Cycloclasticus pugetii PS-1: one gene and its partner. The protein of the gene in region 1 interacts with the protein of each later gene in a pairwise test. Links are inferred from orthologs where the notes say so. Each region holds a gene or a part of one and is shown on either strand. Other genes may lie near its edges.

The links.
Region 2: the proteins of flhA (region 1) and fliJ interact in binary tests that used the Bacillus subtilis proteins (3 or more experiments, as listed by UniProt). The link is inferred for Cycloclasticus pugetii PS-1 from one-to-one orthologs.

What each region holds. Positions count from the first base shown.
Region 1 is NZ_ARVU01000001.1:1,647,391-1,653,121, reverse strand. What follows is about bases 1,302-4,220. They hold flhA (flagellar biosynthesis protein FlhA), read left to right. Parts: upstream 1,302-1,675; coding sequence 1,676-3,766; downstream 3,767-4,220. Other genes in these bases: flhF (flagellar biosynthesis GTPase FlhF), read left to right, coding at 3,790-4,220; flhB (flagellar biosynthesis protein FlhB), read left to right, coding at 1,302-1,651. In the rest of the region: flagellar biosynthetic protein FliR, read left to right, coding at 1-504; more of flhB, read left to right, coding at 506-1,301; more of flhF, read left to right, coding at 4,221-5,094; CYCPU_RS0107970 (MinD/ParA family protein), read left to right, coding at 5,087-5,731. UniProt on the Bacillus subtilis protein: Involved in the export of flagellum proteins.
Region 2 is NZ_ARVU01000001.1:741,937-753,328, forward strand. The notes cover bases 3,548-6,420. They hold fliJ (flagellar export protein FliJ), read left to right. Parts: upstream 3,548-4,700; coding sequence 4,701-5,141; downstream 5,142-6,420. Other genes in these bases: fliI (flagellar protein export ATPase FliI), read left to right, coding at 3,548-4,691; CYCPU_RS0103645 (OadG family protein), read left to right, coding at 5,216-5,455; oadA (sodium-extruding oxaloacetate decarboxylase subunit alpha), read left to right, coding at 5,467-6,420. Outside these bases: flagellar basal-body MS-ring/collar protein FliF, read left to right, coding at 1-1,665; flagellar motor switch protein FliG, read left to right, coding at 1,650-2,684; CYCPU_RS0103630 (FliH/SctL family protein), read left to right, coding at 2,677-3,309; more of fliI, read left to right, coding at 3,306-3,547; more of oadA, read left to right, coding at 6,421-7,260; CYCPU_RS0103655 (sodium ion-translocating decarboxylase subunit beta), read left to right, coding at 7,273-8,406; tRNA dihydrouridine(20/20a) synthase DusA, read left to right, coding at 8,782-9,762; GTP cyclohydrolase I FolE, read left to right, coding at 9,820-10,365; CYCPU_RS0103670 (hypothetical protein), read left to right, coding at 10,586-10,786; CYCPU_RS0103675 (hypothetical protein), read left to right, coding at 10,783-11,055; CYCPU_RS0103680 (class II glutamine amidotransferase), read left to right, coding at 11,064-11,392. UniProt on the Bacillus subtilis protein: Flagellar protein that affects chemotactic events.

The DNA of each region.
Region 1 (5,731 bases):
AGTGCTATTATTTTTGCAGGACAGGGAATTGCTTACAGTATGGGCCTAGGTTTTGCCTCGATGATGGACCCAACTACCGGCGTCAGCGTACCGGTGGTTAGTCAATTTTATTTGGTACTGGCTACTCTTTTGTTTTTAACACTTGGGGGGCACTTGGTGTTAATTGAAATGTTGATCGATAGTTTTAATACCCTACCGATTGGTGCTATCGGCATGGAGCGTTCGGACATTTGGTCCATTATTGCCTGGTCAAGCAGAATTTTTTCAGCTGGGCTATTAATGGCATTACCAGCCATTGTGTCGTTATTAATGGTCAATATTGCCTTCGGTGTTGTTACAAGAGCAGCGCCACAACTTAATATTTTTGCGGTTGGTTTTCCCATTACACTCATTTTAGGAACATTATTAATGTGGGTTACCCTTCCGTCAGTACTTGGAAATTTTACTAATTTGCTGGCAGAAAGTTATGGTGTGATTGGCGACTTTTTACGGATAAGGCGTTGATATGGCGACTGATAACGACCAAGAAAAAACCGAAGAACCCACCGCCAAACGTGAGGAAGACGCCCGAAAAAAGGGTGATATTGCACGCTCTAAAGAACTGAATACGGTCGTTGTTTTAATGGTGGGCTCGGTGATGATTTGGATGACCGGTGAGCGCATCATGAAAGGCATGTGGCGCGTGATGGAAGAGGCTTTTACGATAGAAAGAAGCACTTTGTTTGACCCTTTAGCATCAATTAACAGCCTTCAGTTCGCTATGCAGGAGGCACTAATGTTCGTGGCCCCTTTTTTAGCGGCGATGGTGGTTGCTGCGTTAGCGGCTCCTATTGCGATGGGGGGCTGGTCATTTAGTGCTGAAGCCTTTGCTCCTAAGGCAAGCAAAATGAATCCGCTTGAAGGCTTTAAGCGAATGTTCGCGATGCGCAGTCTAATAGAGCTGGTTAAATCTTTACTTAAGTTTGGCTTAATATTAGGCATTATGGCTTTGTTAGTGGATATCTATTTGCGCGAGTTTATCTATCTTAGTCAATTACCGTTAGAAAATGCCTTGCTTCGAGCCAGCGATGTGATGACCTTATCTTTTGTCATTTTATGCTCGTCTTTATTATTGGTCGTGGCGATTGATGTGCCGTTTAGTTTATGGGAATACAAGAAAAAGCTAAAAATGACGCTTCAAGAAGTGAAAGATGAAATGAAGCAGACCGAAGGGCGGCCCGAAGTAAAAGGTAAAATACGTCAATTGCAACAAGAAATGTCACAAGGAAGAATGCTAGAAGCGGTACCACAGGCTGATGTTATTGTGACCAACCCCACGCATTTTGCAGTAGCACTTAAATACGAGGAAGGTGGAAGCGATGCCCCCATCGTTGTTGCTAAAGGTGCGGATTTAATAGCCGCGAAAATAAGGAATATTGCGGTTGGTAATGGGGTTACGCTGGTTTCAGCACCACCTTTAGCTAGGGCCTTATTCTTTACGACGGAAATTGATCAAGAAGTCCCTAAAGGGCTTTACCTAGCGGTAGCTCAAGTCTTGGCATATGTTTATCAATTACGAATTGCAACACAAAAGCGCTGGAAGAAACCAGTCGCGCCAAGTGATATTTCTATTCCAGATGAATACAAAAAATATACAAACAACACCGATTAGCGTTTAACAAGGTAGCAATAGACGATGAATTTTAACGACATTTCAAAAATTTTATTAGATTTCGCGCGAAATGGTTTAGGTGCACCCATTTTGATTATGGTCATCTTGGCGATGTTGGTGCTGCCATTGCCACCCTTTTTGCTGGATATGTTATTTACCTTTAATATTGCGTTGTCGTTGATTGTTTTATTGGTAGTGGTTTATGCATTACGGCCACTGGATTTTGCTGTTTTTCCAAGCTTCTTATTGGTAGCTACGCTATTACGGCTTAGTTTAAATGTTGCATCAACGCGGGTGGTTTTACTTGAGGGGCATAATGGTGGTGATGCTGCCGGTAAAGTGATCGAAGCATTTGGTGCGTTTGTTATTGGTGGTAACTACGCGGTTGGTTTAGTAGTTTTTAGCATCTTGATTATCATTAATTTTGTGGTAGTTACAAAGGGTGCAGGCCGTGTCTCAGAAGTGAGCGCTCGGTTTACTTTGGATGCAATGCCGGGTAAACAAATGGCTATTGATGCAGACTTAAATGCGGGGCTGTTAACCCAAGATGAAGCACGTGACAGACGAGCAGAGATTAGTCAGGAAGCTGATTTTTATGGTTCGATGGACGGGGCTAGTAAATTTGTTCGTGGTGATGCTATTGCAGGCATTTTGATTCTACTAATTAATATTGTTGGCGGCCTTGGTGTGGGTGTGTTGCAACACGACTTGGCTTTTTCTCAAGCAATGGAATATTACACATTGCTAACAATTGGTGATGGTCTTGTGGCGCAGATCCCCGGCTTATTACTCTCTACCGCAACAGCCATTATCGTGACGCGAGTGAATAGTAATCAAGATATGGGTGAGCAGGTGTCACTGCAAGTACTTAGTAACCCGAAAGCATTGGCTATTGCTGGTGCGATTATTGGCGTATTAGGGTTGATTCCAGGAATGCCCAACTTAGTGTTTATGTCATTGGCCGGTGCCTTAGGTTATGTTGCTTATTTAATGCATAAAAAACAGCAACAGGCAGAATTAACACCTGTTGAGCTTGATTCGCCTGTACAAGCATTGCCAGATGAACCAAAAGAACTGTCTTGGGATGATGTGGCCCCAGTCGATATGATTGGCCTAGAGGTGGGCTATCGGTTGATTCCCTTAGTTGACAAAACGCAAGGTGGTGAGCTGATGTCAAGAATTAAAGGGGTACGGAAAAAGCTCTCGCAAGAATTAGGCTTTTTAATTCCATCTGTGCATATTCGTGACAACCTAGACTTGGCACCGAATGTGTATCGCCTAACATTGATGGGCGTTAATATTGGCGAGGTTGAAATTCACCCTGATAGGGAATTGGCGATTAATCCAGGCCAAGTATTTGGTGATATTCAAGGCATTGCTACAAAAGACCCCGCGTTTGGTCTAGACGCGGTTTGGGTTGACTCATCGCAAAAGGACCAAGCACAAACAATGGGCTATACCGTTGTTGACCCTGGGACTGTTGTGGCAACACATTTAAGTCAGATTATTCAAACACATGCGCATGAGTTATTAGGCCATGAGGAAGTTCAGCAAATGCTCGATACGCTGAAAAAGTCAGCGCCAAAACTGGTTGAAGACTTAGTACCAGAAACCATTTCATTAGGTACAGTTGTTAAAGTGCTGCAAAATTTATTACAGGAAAATATTCCGGTTCGAGATATGCGAACAATTGCCGAGACACTGATTGAACATGGGCGTAGCAGTCAAGATGCTGGCGCATTAACAGCGGCCGTTAGAATTGCCCTTGGCCGCTCAATAGTCCAGAAAATCAGTGGCTTAGACAGTGAACTGTCAGTGATTACTTTAGATCCAGATTTGGAACGCTTATTGCAACAAAGCTTACAAGCGTCAGAAGATGGTAGCGCAGGATTGGAACCAGGGTTAGCAGAAAGAATGATAAATGCATTGCAAGAAAGTACTCAAAAACTAGAAATGGAAGGGAAAAGTGCCGTTCTTCTAGTCTCTGGCTTTTTGCGCCCTTGGTTAGCTCATTTTGTTCGCCACTCAATATCAACATTAAATGTTTTGTCGTATAACGAAATCCCTGAGGATAGACAAGTTCGTGTTGTTGGGAGTGTTGGGCAAAATGGATAATAGACTTAACGAGGTTATATTCGATGAAAATTAAACGTTTTTTTGCTCCCGATATGCGTGAAGCACTTAAGCTGGTCAAAGAGCAGCTGGGTGCGGATGCGGTTATCCTATCAAATAATAGAGTAGACGGTGGCGTCGAAATTGTGGCGGCTAAGGATTATGATGAGCAAGCCATTCAAGCAGCGGCCGATAAGAAAGAAACGTTGCTAGATGCTAGGTTGGATGAGGAGCTACAAGATGACAGGGTGTCAATAGACTGGAATGAGCCGCCTAAGCAGGCGTTTAGAGAGGACTATACGCCGGGCCACAAAAAACCGGCGCTGAAACAACGGTTAGCTAAACCAAAACCAGCAAAAAACAAACCGGCAGGGGTCGAGCCAACATGGGTTGAAGACCCAGCTATTAAGGCAGTTAAACATGAATTAGACATGATGCGGCATGAGTTTAGAACCGTATTAAACGAATTGTCTTGGTCAGACCGGACGCAACAAAACCCAGTACGAATTGATGTTATTAGACGATTGTTGGATACCGGGTTTTCAAAAAAACTAAGTGTTAAGTTGGCCGAAACGGTTGTTACAGAAACAGAGCTTGAAGAGGCGTGGCTTAATTGCTTAACACTAGCCGCCGATTCACTACCTATTATGGAGAACAAAATACTTGATGACGGTGGTTTGGTCGCTTTAGTGGGCCCTACAGGTGTGGGTAAAACCACCACTATCGCAAAAATTGCTGCACGTTTTAGAATGCGTCATGGGCCTGATTCATTAGCATTAATCACAACAGATAATTTCCGTATTGGGGCTCATGAGCAATTGAGTAATTTTGCTAGAATTTTAGGTGTGCCTATGCGTGTTGCTTCTACCGAAGAGGATTTCCAAGATGCATTAACGGATTTCGTCGATAAACGGTTGGTATTGATCGATACAGCTGGGATGAGTCAACGAGATATTCGGATGACAGAACAGTTCAAATTATTGCAAGACGATAAGTTTGAGATAGATAATTATTTGGTCATTTCGGCGACTACCGAATCTAGGGCTATGCGCGAAGTGATTAAAACGTTTGCAGATGCAGAGCCAAAAGGCTGCATTCTTAGTAAATTGGATGAAACAGATTGCCCTGGCAGTGCACTATCTGCCATTATTGAACAACAAATACCCTTGGGTTTTGTAACAGATGGGCAACGAGTACCTGAAGATCTCCATTACCCATCTGCCAGCGAGCTTATGGCAACGTTTATTGAACCCAGTGAATTATTAGCAGATGAAGAAGATATTGGTTTATCTGTGTTATTAGATGGGTCTTCGCGACATGCGAATGTTTAAAGAAGGCTTGAATCAAGCATCAGGAATGAAACAGATGACAAATAAAAAACCTGTGAGAGTGATTGCAGTAGCCAGTGGTAAAGGTGGGGTGGGTAAAACAAATTTATCTGTAAACCTGGGAATCGCTTTTTGTAAATTAGGCCGAAAAGTTGCGCTGCTTGATGCAGATATGGGGTTAGCCAATGTTGATATTTTGCTGGGGCTGCACCCGGAATTTAATTTAACCCATGTGTTAAGTGGGGAAAAAACGTTAGACGAAATTGTTGTTGAAGGCCCTCAGGGCTTAAAAGTCATTCCAGCCTCATCAGGTGTTCAGCATATGGCAGAAATGGGCACGCTGGAACAAGCTGGGATTATTAATGCGTTCAGCGAATTTCAAGAAGAAATTGATTTATTATTGGTTGATACCGCAGCGGGCATTCATGGCGGTGTGATTAATTTTGCAAGGGCTTGTCAAGAGGTGTTGATTGTTGTTTGTGATGAACCAACGTCATTAACCGATGCGTATGCGTTGATTAAGTTGTTAAACCGTGATCATGGCCTGTCTCGCTTCCATATTATTACCAATATGGTGGAGTCGCTTCAACATGGGAAAATGCTGTACCAAAAGCTCTGTAAAGTCACGGATCAATATCTT
Region 2 (11,392 bases), 900 kb from region 1 along the record:
ATGGCAACTTCCGCCGAACAAGCAACTATTCAATTATCACCAAACAATATGATGGTGCGTCAGCTGGGCGTGATGCTCGCGCTGGCCATCAGTGTCGCCTTAGGTGTTGCGGTGGTGTTGTGGTCACAAACGCCAAACTACAGCCTGTTATATAGTAATTTGGGTGATAGGGAATTAAGCGAAGTAATGTCTGGTTTGCAGCAATCAGGGGTTGAGTATAAGTTAGAAGCAGGTTCAGGCGCTATATTGGTGCCTTCGTCACAAGTTGATGAGTTGCGTTTAAAATTAGCCGGTTTAGGTCTGCCACGTGGTGGTGGACAAGGGTTTGAATTATTAGAAAAAGAAACCGGTTTTGGCGGTAGTCAAGCTATCGAAAAAGCGCGTATTCAACGTGCATTAGAAGGTGAAATAGCCCGCTCCATTGTAACTATACAAAGTGTACGTTCTGCGCGTGTTTTATTAGCCATTCCAAAGCAGTCCGTGTTTTTACGGCATCGTAAAAAACCCAGTGCTTCGGTGGTTGTTGATATGCATCAAGGGCGAGAGCTGAATAAACCTGAAGTTGCCGCTATTTTGCACTTGGTGTCATCAGCGGTGCCACAGCTTGATGTATCGCAAGTAACCGTTGTTGACCAAAAAGGTGCTCTATTAAGTGCTAAAACATCAAATGATGTTATGTCTCTGACAAGCAACCAATTTGAGTTTAAGCAAGGTGTTGAAGAGCATTTAATCAACCGGGTTGAAAGTATTTTATTGCCGATTGTTGGCGCAGGTGCTATTCGTGCATCGGTCTCAGCGGATGTTGATTTTACGACGACAGAGCAGACACAAGAGCAATATAACCCCGACTTGGCCGCTTTAAGAAGTGAGCAGGTGACCGAAGAGCAGAGCAATTTAGCAGGTGTGCAAGGTGTTCCGGGTGCGCTCTCTAATCAACCGCCTGCAGCTGGGGTCGCACCAGAAGTTGCTGAAGGTGAATTGGGAAGCACTCCATCGGCGACCACGAATGTTAATAAACGGTCCATTAAGAACTACGAATTGGATAAGAAAATCAGCCACACTAAATTGTCTAGCGGCCGTGTAAAACGAATAACTGTGGCCGTTGTAATAGATAATAAACAAGGAGCGGTGACCGCTGAGGGTGGAGCGAGTGCTTCAGAACCCTATAGCGATGAGGATGTTGCTAAATTCACTGTGCTCGTGAAAGAGGCTGTTGGTTTTAATGCATTGCGAGGAGATAGCGTAACCATTACTAATTTGGCATTTAGGCAGCCAGATGTTCCTGTTGCCTTGCCTGAAGTGCCCTTGTGGGAACAAGCCTGGGTGCTAGATGCTGCTAAACAGGTTGTCGGCGGGGTTTTTGCGCTAATCTTGATATTTTTTGTATTAAGGCCCACTATTAAAACGTTATTAGAAAAACCAACTGCAACGGGTTTACCAGCAGGCGGTCAAGGCACGCAGATGACTCCTAGTGGCGCTATGGCGACAGAGGCAAGAGCTTCTCAGTCAGCGGGGGAAAGGTCTTTGGAGCTTGAGTCAGATGAGGAACTGATGATGTTAGAAGCACCTAAAAGTTACGAACAGCGTTTAGAGATGGCCCAAAAGATAGCAGGCGAAGATCCTAAGCGGGTTGCCCAAGTCATGAAAACATGGATAAAAGAATAATGGCTGAAGAACAAATAAGTGCACATGAATTAAGTGGAACAGCGAAGGCAGCAGTACTATTGTTGTCTTTAGGTGAAGACTATGCGGCAGGTGTTATGAAACACATGGGGCCTAAAGAAGTACAACAAGTTGGCACAGCCATGGCCTCACTTGAAAATGTGACGACGGAAATGCTGGATTCAGTTGTAGGACACTTTATTACCACCATTGGCGGGCAAACGGCGTTAGGCATAGATTCGGATAAATACATTAAAAATGTGCTGACCAATGCGCTAGGAGTGGATAAGGCGGGTGGCGTCATTGATCGGATTTTGTTGGGCAGAAACTCTAAGGGGTTAGAGCAACTTAAATGGATGGATCCACGGTCGATTGCAGACTTTATTCGTTTAGAGCATCCACAAATCATGGCCATCGTCTTATCGTATTTAGACAGTGATCAAGCCGCTGAAACATTGGGTTATCTGCCAGCCTCGCAGAGGTCTGATGTGCTCATGCGTATTGCCGTACTGGATGGTGTACAACCAGATGCATTACAAGAGCTCGATGCGATTATGGAAAATCAGTTAGCTGGAAACTCTGGTGCTCAAACTGCCCAAATGGGTGGTATTCAAACGGCAGCCAATATTTTAAATTTCTTAGAAGGTTCGATGAGTGCCGAACTTATTGATGCGGTAGTCGAATCAGATGATGAAATTGGACAATTAATTCAAGATAAGATGTTTGTCTTTGATAATTTGATTGATGTTGACGATCGTGGCATTCAAAGCTTACTCAAAGAGGTGTCTACTGATGTATTAACGCTGGCATTACGTGCAGCAGAAGAAGCGTTGAAAGAAAAAATATTTGCAAATATGTCTAAACGTGCCGCCGAAATGCTGCGTGATGATATGGAAGCCGCTGCACCTGCTAAGGTGAGTGATGTAGAGGCGGCGCAAAAAGAAGTGTTAGTGATTGCAAGACGTTTGGCAGACTCAGGTGAAATTGCGTTAGGTGGCTCTGGAGGCGAGGAGTTTGTCTAATTCATCAACAAAAAAAGAGGTTGTTTCTTCTTGGCGTTTTCCATCATTTGTCCAAGGTGACTCTGTTGATGTGGATATAGCTCATGTTAAAGCCCCGACGGCTGGTGATCTTGAAAAACTGCAAGAACAAGCAATGCAGGAAGCCTCTAAAAAAGGCTATGAAGAAGGGCTTGCAAAAGGATTAAGGGCGGCTGAAGCACAAATTTCACAACAGGTTAAATCCTTGGAGTCTGTTATTCAGTCGTTAGTGAGCCCGTATGAAGAATTTGACGAGCGTGTAGAGAATGAAATTGCCTCGCTTGCGATTCAGATCTCAAAACAGCTGATTCGACGAGAATTAAAAGCCGATGCGGGGCAGGTCGTTGGTGTTGTAAAAGAAGCACTAAGCGCATTACCTTCAAGTTCACAAAATATTCAATTATTTTTACACCCTGATGATGCGGCGTTAATAAAGTCAGCGCTTTCAATTGATGATGAGGCCCGTTGGAAAATTGTTGAAGACCCAGTTATTACCAGAGGTGGTTGTCGTGTTGCTACCGACGCATCAACAATTGACGCAACCATTGAAAACCGCCTGTTAGCCATCATTGCTAAAGCCTTGGGTGATGAAAGAGCGGTGTCGTGAACGATTTATCATTTGTAACGCAACGTACAGATAAATGGCTTAAGCGCCTTAAAGAATATCAAGAACGAATTGAAGAGCCTCAGCCAATGTTGGTAGAGGGGCGATTAACACGAATGGTCGGTTTGACATTGGAAGCGGTTGGTTGTCGCTCGACAATTGGAGGGCGCTGTATGATAGAAACGGCGGATGGCCATCAAACCGAGGCGGAAGTCGTTGGTTTTTCGGGCGAACGTTTATATTTAATGCCAACGGGCGATATTAGAGGTCTTGAGCAAGATTGTCGAGTTATTCCTATGGGTTTGAGTAGTATGGCGCATGTCGGACCTGGTTTATTAGGTCGAGTTGTGGATGGCGGCGGTAAACCAATTGATGGCAAAGGCCCTGTGCATACGACTGACACAATGCCTTTACACGGCCGTGCCATGAATCCCTTGGGGAGACGGGCTATAACGGAGCCTTTGGATGTTGGTATTGGGACTATTAATTCATTATTAACGGTTGGGCAGGGCCAGCGAATAGGCTTGTTTGCTGGCAGTGGCGTAGGTAAAAGTGTATTGCTTGGCATGATGACGAAATATACGAAAGCGGATGTGGTCGTGGTGGGCCTTATTGGTGAGCGTGGTAGAGAGGTGAACGAGTTTGTTAGAAAAACTTTGGGAGCCGAAGGAATGGCGCGAGCAGTAGTGGTGGCGTCACCAGCGGATGACCCGCCATTGATGCGAATGCACGGTGCTATGTTGGCGACCAGTATTGCTGAATACTTTCGTGATCAAGGAAAGAATGTATTATTGTTGATGGATTCGCTAACGCGTTATGCACAAGCTCAAAGAGAAATTGCCTTAGCGATCAATGAGCCACCTGCAACAAAGGGTTATCCACCCTCTGTTTTTAGTAAGTTGCCCAGTCTAGTTGAGCGCGCAGGTAATTCAGACAAGGGTAATGGCTCTATTACAGCCTTTTACACAGTATTGACTGAAGGGGATGATACAAATGATCCAATTGCAGATGCAAGTCGAGCAATTTTAGATGGGCATATCCATTTGTCACGACGTTTAGCAGAAGCAGGGCACTTTCCGGCGATAGACATGGAGGCATCAGTGAGCCGGTTGATGACAGAAATTGTGCCAGAAGACCATCAAGAGATGGCACGTGAATTTAGAAAAATAAACTCGACCTATCAACAAAATGCAGATTTAATCAATGTTGGTGCCTATCAGCCCGGTAGTAATTCGTCGGTTGATGAGGCCATTGATATGCATGAATCAATGTTAGAGTTTCTTCAGCAGAGAATAACCGAATCGGTTAGTTTTGATGAAAGTATTGAAGGTTTGGAAAGTGTTTTACAACATAGAAAGCCGGCAGCTATGTCAAAGGTATTATAAATGGGGGGAGTGTTGAAAAAGTCAAAGAGGCTTGGTCCGGTTAAACAAATTGCTGAAAACAATGAAACAGCAGCTGCGATGAAAATGAATCAATCGCTTCAAGCTCAGCAAGAATCTCTAGCGCAACTGGAGAAACTAAAAGAGTACCGTAATGATTATACCGTTCAGTTTAAAACGAAGGGGCAAGTGGGGATGTCAGCGTCACGGTTACGTGAGTATCAGGAGTTTGTTCAAAAACTCGATCAGGCCATTGAAGAACATAGCAAAACGGTGCAGTCATTACAGGAAAAGTTAGGCCAGCATCAACAGGCCTTTAAAAAAACGAATAGTCGAAAAAAAGTAGTTGAAAAGTTGATCGAAAAATCTAAACAGCATGAATTAAGAGAAACTGGCAGGCTCGAACAAAATGAGTCCGATGACCGTATGGTAAAAGGGTTTGAGCTGGATTAGGAGCAGTTTTTAAACACCTTTTTTAACAAAGCGTTTGTATATTTATTGTGTTTTTCAGCAAGGGGTGCTTTATAATGCAGCTTATGAATATCACAAACTTATTAGAACAAGGTGTGGAACTAATGTTACTTGGAATGGGGATGGTATTCTTCATCTTGGGTATGTTAGTTTTTGCTATCAAAGGGGTTTCTGCTGTTATTCAACGATACGAACCCGTTGTTGAACACAGTAGTAAATCGTCTGTTTCCACAGATATTAGTGAAGATATCGTTACAGCGATTACGATTGCTGTTCAACGTTTTCGCTCTAAATAAACTTAAAAATCATGAAAAATCCGTTAAAAATTACTGATGTCGTGTTGCGCGATGCTCATCAATCCCTATTTGCAACAAGGTTACGTATTGAAGATATGTTACCGATTGCGGAAAAATTAGACAAAATTGGCTATTGGTCATTAGAAACTTGGGGCGGAGCAACATTTGATGCTTGTATTCGTTATTTAGGTGAAGACCCTTGGGAGCGTTTGCGATTACTAAAAGCGGCGATGCCTAATACACAACAACAAATGCTATTACGTGGGCAGAACCTATTAGGCTATCGTCATTATGCTGATGATGTTGTTAGAAAGTTCGTAGAGCGTGCTGCAGACAATGGTATGGATGTTTTCCGTATTTTTGATGCGATGAACGATGTGCGTAACTTAGAGACGGCCATTAAAGCAACTGTCGAAGTAGGCAAACATGCGCAAGGTACAATCTCATATACAGAAAGCCCAGTACACACGCTAGAAAATTGGGTCGATATGGGTAAGCGGTTAGAAGATGCCGGCTGCCATTCGATCGCGATTAAGGATATGGCAGGACTTTTGAAACCTTATGATGCTGAGATATTGGTGAAGCGTTTAAAAGCCGAGTGTGACCTACCAATTGCTTTACACAGCCATGCAACAACTGGGATGAGTGTAGCAACCTGTCTTAAAGCAGTCGATGCAGGGCTCGACATGCTAGACACAGCTATTTCGTCCATGAGTATGACATACGGTCATTCACCAACGGAAACCTTTATTGCAATGTTGGAAGGGACTGATCGCGAGACGGGTCTAGACATTGAGAGCGTTGAAGAAGTAGCGGCATATTTTAGATCAGTACGGCCAAAGTATGCGGAATTTGAAGGGTCGCTGAAAGGTGTCGATTCAAGAATTCTTATTGCACAGGTCCCTGGTGGTATGTTGACAAACCTAGAAAGTCAATTGAAGCTGCAAAATGCAGGCGACAAAATTGATGAGGTGTTAGCAGAGATTCCACGAGTACGTAAGGACCTTGGCTATCTTCCTTTAGTAACCCCAACATCACAAATTGTAGGTACTCAGGCAGTGATGAACGTTTTGATGGGTGAGCGTTATAAATCTATCAGCAAAGAAACATCAGGTGTATTAAAAGGCGAATATGGTGCAACACCTGCAGCAGTGAATAAAGAGCTTCAAGAGCGTGTATTGGATGGCGCTGAAGCGATTACTTGTCGCCCAGCTGACTTGATTGATGATGAGTTGGAGAAAATTTCATCAGAATTTAAAGAAAAAGCCGAAAAAGATAGTTTGCCATTGGCCGATGAGGTCATTGATGATGTGTTGACATATGCGTTATTTCCACAGATAGGCTTGGACTTTATTAAAAATAGACATAACCCTGATGCGTTTGAGCCGGTTCCAACAGGCGTTGTTACTCAAGCAACAGCTGAAAAAGGCGGTAGTGAAGTATATGATGTGGCCGTTAATGGTAAAACATATCAGGTTGAAGTGGGTCCAAGTGGCTCGATTGAAAATCTAACACCTTCTTCAGCTGCTAGTAAAGTAGTTGCGAAAGCAGCTGAACCAACACAAGAGACAACATCAGGCGCGGTTTGTCAAAATGAACCCTTGTTGTCTCCAATGGCCGGTAATATTGTGCGCATAGCAATGGCGGCAGGAGATGATGTGTATGAAGGTGATGTAGTGATTATTTTAGAAGCCATGAAGATGGAAACTGAAGTAAGGGCGCATATTGAAGGTCAAATTTCAGATGTTTTCGTAAAAGAAGGTGAGTCAGTTCCTGCTGGCGCGCCGTTAGTACTTATTTGCTAAGGTTTATATAATATGGATAGTGGCGTATTACAAATTTGGCAGTCGACGGGTATTGCAAACTTTGAATGGGGCAATATATTAATGATAGCCATTGGCTTATTATTAATCTATTTAGCCATTTCAAAAAACTTTGAACCCTTGTTATTACTGCCGATTGGTTTTGGTGGAATTTTAGCTAATATTCCAATTGCTGGCATTAGTGGGCCAGATGGAATGCTAGGTATTTTGTACCATATGGGCGTTGATACTGGCTTGTTCCCTTTGCTTATTTTTATGGGGGTTGGTGCATTAACAGATTTTGGAGCGCTTATAGCGATGCCAAGTTTATTGGTACTCGGTGCGGCAGCCCAATTTGGTATCTTTGCAACGCTTCTTGGCGCTTTGGCGATGAACCTAATACCGGGTATGGAATTTAGTTTGTCTGATGCGTCGGCGATTGCCATTATTGGTGGCGCAGATGGCCCAACAGCTATTTTCTTAGCCTCTAAATTAGCACCTGATTTATTAGGCGCTATTGCAGTGGCTGCATATTCATATATGGCTTTAGTGCCGCTAATTCAACCACCTATCATGCGTGCATTAACCTCAGAGTCTGAGCGAAAAGTTGAAATGAAGCACTTGCGGCATGTGAGTAAGAAAGAGAAGATAATCTTCCCATTAACTATATTAACGGCGGTTATTCTATTTTTGCCAGCGTCAGCACCTTTGGTTGGAATGTTAGCCTTCGGTAATTTAATGCGAGAAAGTGGTGTGGTTGATCGTTTAAGTTCTACAGCACAAAATGAACTTATTAATATTGTGACTATTTTCCTAGGCTTAGCTGTTGGCTCGAAACTATCAGCGGATAAGTTTTTAACTGCTGAAACACTTGGTATCTTAGTGTTAGGAATGGCGGCATTTTCCATTGGTACGGCAGGTGGTATTTTAATGGGTAAGTTAATGCACAAGGTAACGGGCGGCAAAGTTAATCCACTCATTGGTGCTGCAGGTGTGTCGGCAGTTCCTATGGCGGCCCGTGTGGTTAATAAAGTAGGGCTAGAGTCTAACCCTCATAATTACTTATTAATGCATGCGATGGGGCCTAACGTAGCGGGTGTTATTGGTTCTGCGGTCGCGGCAGGTGTTTTGCTGGCAATAGTTAATTAATATCGGTCATTATCTAGGTAAAGAAATGAACGCAGTATTGTTTGCGCTCAAAAATATACCCTGAACAGTGACCTGCCTACAGTAAGGTTAGATGAGAGTAACCAAAGCCATAACGTTACTGATTAAGCTAAAAATCACCCTTAATAGAAATATTGGGGTGATTAGCCTTAATAATCTGTGGGGTTATCTTACGGTTCTTTTCGCTGCCTTTTAATTCAATCTATCAATCACTGACACTGGATTTCTTAGAAAGCTTTAAAAGGGCTAACAATCTAGCTGTTTACATTAATACAGGTTTATAACAGCATTATTTTTGATGCTGATGGGCAATGTAAAAAATTGGGCTAACATCTAACAGAAATAGCAATTACTCTCATGCCAAGCATTAATAGACTGTTATCCATTGCACCGATGATGGATTGGACAGATCGGCACTGCCGATATTTCCATCGACTTTTATCACCTAATGCCCTGCTTTATACAGAAATGGTAACGACAGGTGCATTACTTCATGGCGATAAACAGCGCTTTTTGGCATTTGATCAATATGAGCAGCCAGTAGCATTACAATTAGGTGGTAGTAACCCTAAAGCCATGGCGCAATGTGCCGGATATGCACAGGAAGCGGGTTATAAAGAAGTAAATATCAATGTCGGCTGCCCAAGTGATCGTGTTCAAAATGGACGTATAGGTGCATGTTTAATGGCTGAGCCGCAACGTGTTGCACAATGCGTATCATTAATGCGACAAGCTGTGGACATTCCAGTCACGGTTAAAACACGAATTGGGATAGATGAGCTAGATTCATTTGAATTCCTGAGAGGCTTTGTTCAGGCAGTTACTGATGCGGGTTGCGATACTGTTATTATTCATGCGCGTAAAGCCATCTTAAACGGCCTGTCCCCGAAAGAAAACAGAACCATTCCGCCGTTAAACTACGATAGAGCGTACGACATTAAAAGAGCTTTTCCATCGGTATCAATTATTGTTAATGGTGGGGTTAATGCAATCAGTGAGATTCAACAACATTGGCAACACCTTGACGGTGTGATGATTGGTCGTGAAGCTTATCATAATCCCTTTTTTTTGGCGGAAATTGAACACCAACTGTTCAAACAGCCCTTGGCCGATAGAAAAAAAGTGCTCGAAGCCTACCTTCCATATATTGAAAAACAATTAGAGTTAGGTGTTCCGTTACAAAATTTAACACGGCATATATTGGGGCTTTTTGCAGGTCAACCTGGTGGAAAACATTGGCGTAGGTACCTTAGTGAGAATGCTCGACAGAAAAATGCGGGGCCAGAGGTATTATTAGCAGGCCTAGAGGCTATGGCGCCATACGCTAAAACTATTTGATTTAAAGCAAACAAGAAAACGGTATACTTTAAATACTTTTAAAGATGATTGAGATTGATGGAAAAACTATATAAACAAATAATTTCACAGGTTGGAGAAGACGTTAATCGCCAAGGTTTGGTTGATACGCCAAAGCGTGCGGCAAAAGCAATGTCTTTCTTAACAAGTGGCTATCAGCAAAGTTTAGAGAATATTGTGAATGGCGCCGTTTTTGACTCTGATGCTGATGATATGGTGATTGTTAAAAATATAGAACTGTATTCTATGTGTGAGCACCATTTACTACCCTTTATTGGCAAGTGCCATGTGGCGTATCTGCCAGATGGGAAAGTACTTGGTTTATCAAAGGTAGCTAGAATCGTCGATATGTATGCACGTCGATTACAAATACAAGAGCAATTGACTACACAAATTGCAGATTCTATTCTCGAAGTAACGGGTGCAAAAGGGGTTGCAGTGGTTGTGGAGGCAAAACATTTGTGCATGATGATGCGAGGTGTGGAGAAACAAAACTCACAAATGACTACATCTAGTATGTTGGGGCAATTTCGTAAAAATTCTGAAACACGGGCTGAATTTTTAAGCTTATTAAAAATGGGCTAGTGGTGATTCAGCCTGTTAAATTACAGAAAAGCTGTTAATAGCACTGTTTTATTAGTTTAGGGAATGATGTGCCAAATAGACGGTCACAGAGTTTTAAAGGGAGTGATAGTCAGCGACTATCCCCACATTTAAGTGAAAGTAAAACACAGGCCTATGTGTTTTTTGAAGTTGATTGAAAGTACGCCATAGGTGAGACGGTAATACAAAAGGAGGGAACGAGATGCCAAAGTTTTTTGGAGAAGGGTCCGATTGTAGTTTTTGTAGAATGATGAGAAGTATGGCATTCAGTGGCCTAGGCGCTGCGATTGGTGCGGGGATAGGTAGCCTGATAGGCCTGCAGCGATCTGATATTTGGATGTGTGCGATTGGCGGGGCTTTTGTAATGGTCTTTTTGGTCTTAAGAAAACTGGAAAATTCATGAGATATATCGTATTGATAATCATAGCCTTTGTTCTTTCGGCTTGTTCAGAAGAACAGCAAAATAAATTTTCACGATTAGGTGTGAGCTGGATGGAAGGCGACTATAGGGTAAGCTTTTACGAGGGTGAGCATAAAAAATCGTGGACAGTTCTTGATAGTAAAGTGACATCCGAATCACAAAAAGGTTATTACTACTTTTGGGTTAAAGAGAACGGTAAAAAGAAATACGTCCAAGTTCCTATCGAGCGGACTATCATAGAAGAGATTTAACAGTCTATATGTGTGAATTACTAGGGATGAGTGCAAATGTACCGACAGATATTTGCTTTAGCTTTAGTGGTTTAATTAAGCGTGGTGGGGAAACTGGTGTACATAAAGACGGGTGGGGTATCGCTTTTTATGAAGGAAAAGGTTTTCGTGCTTTTCACGACCCAGTTGCTAGTGCTAACTCGGAAGTCGCAAAATTTATTCAACAGTACTCAATAAAAAGTACGCAAGTTATTTGTCATATTAGAAAGGCAAACCGAGGACGTGTTTGTTTGGAAAATACACACCCATTTTCGCGTGAACTGTGGGGTAAAATATGGTCATTTGCACATAATGGTCA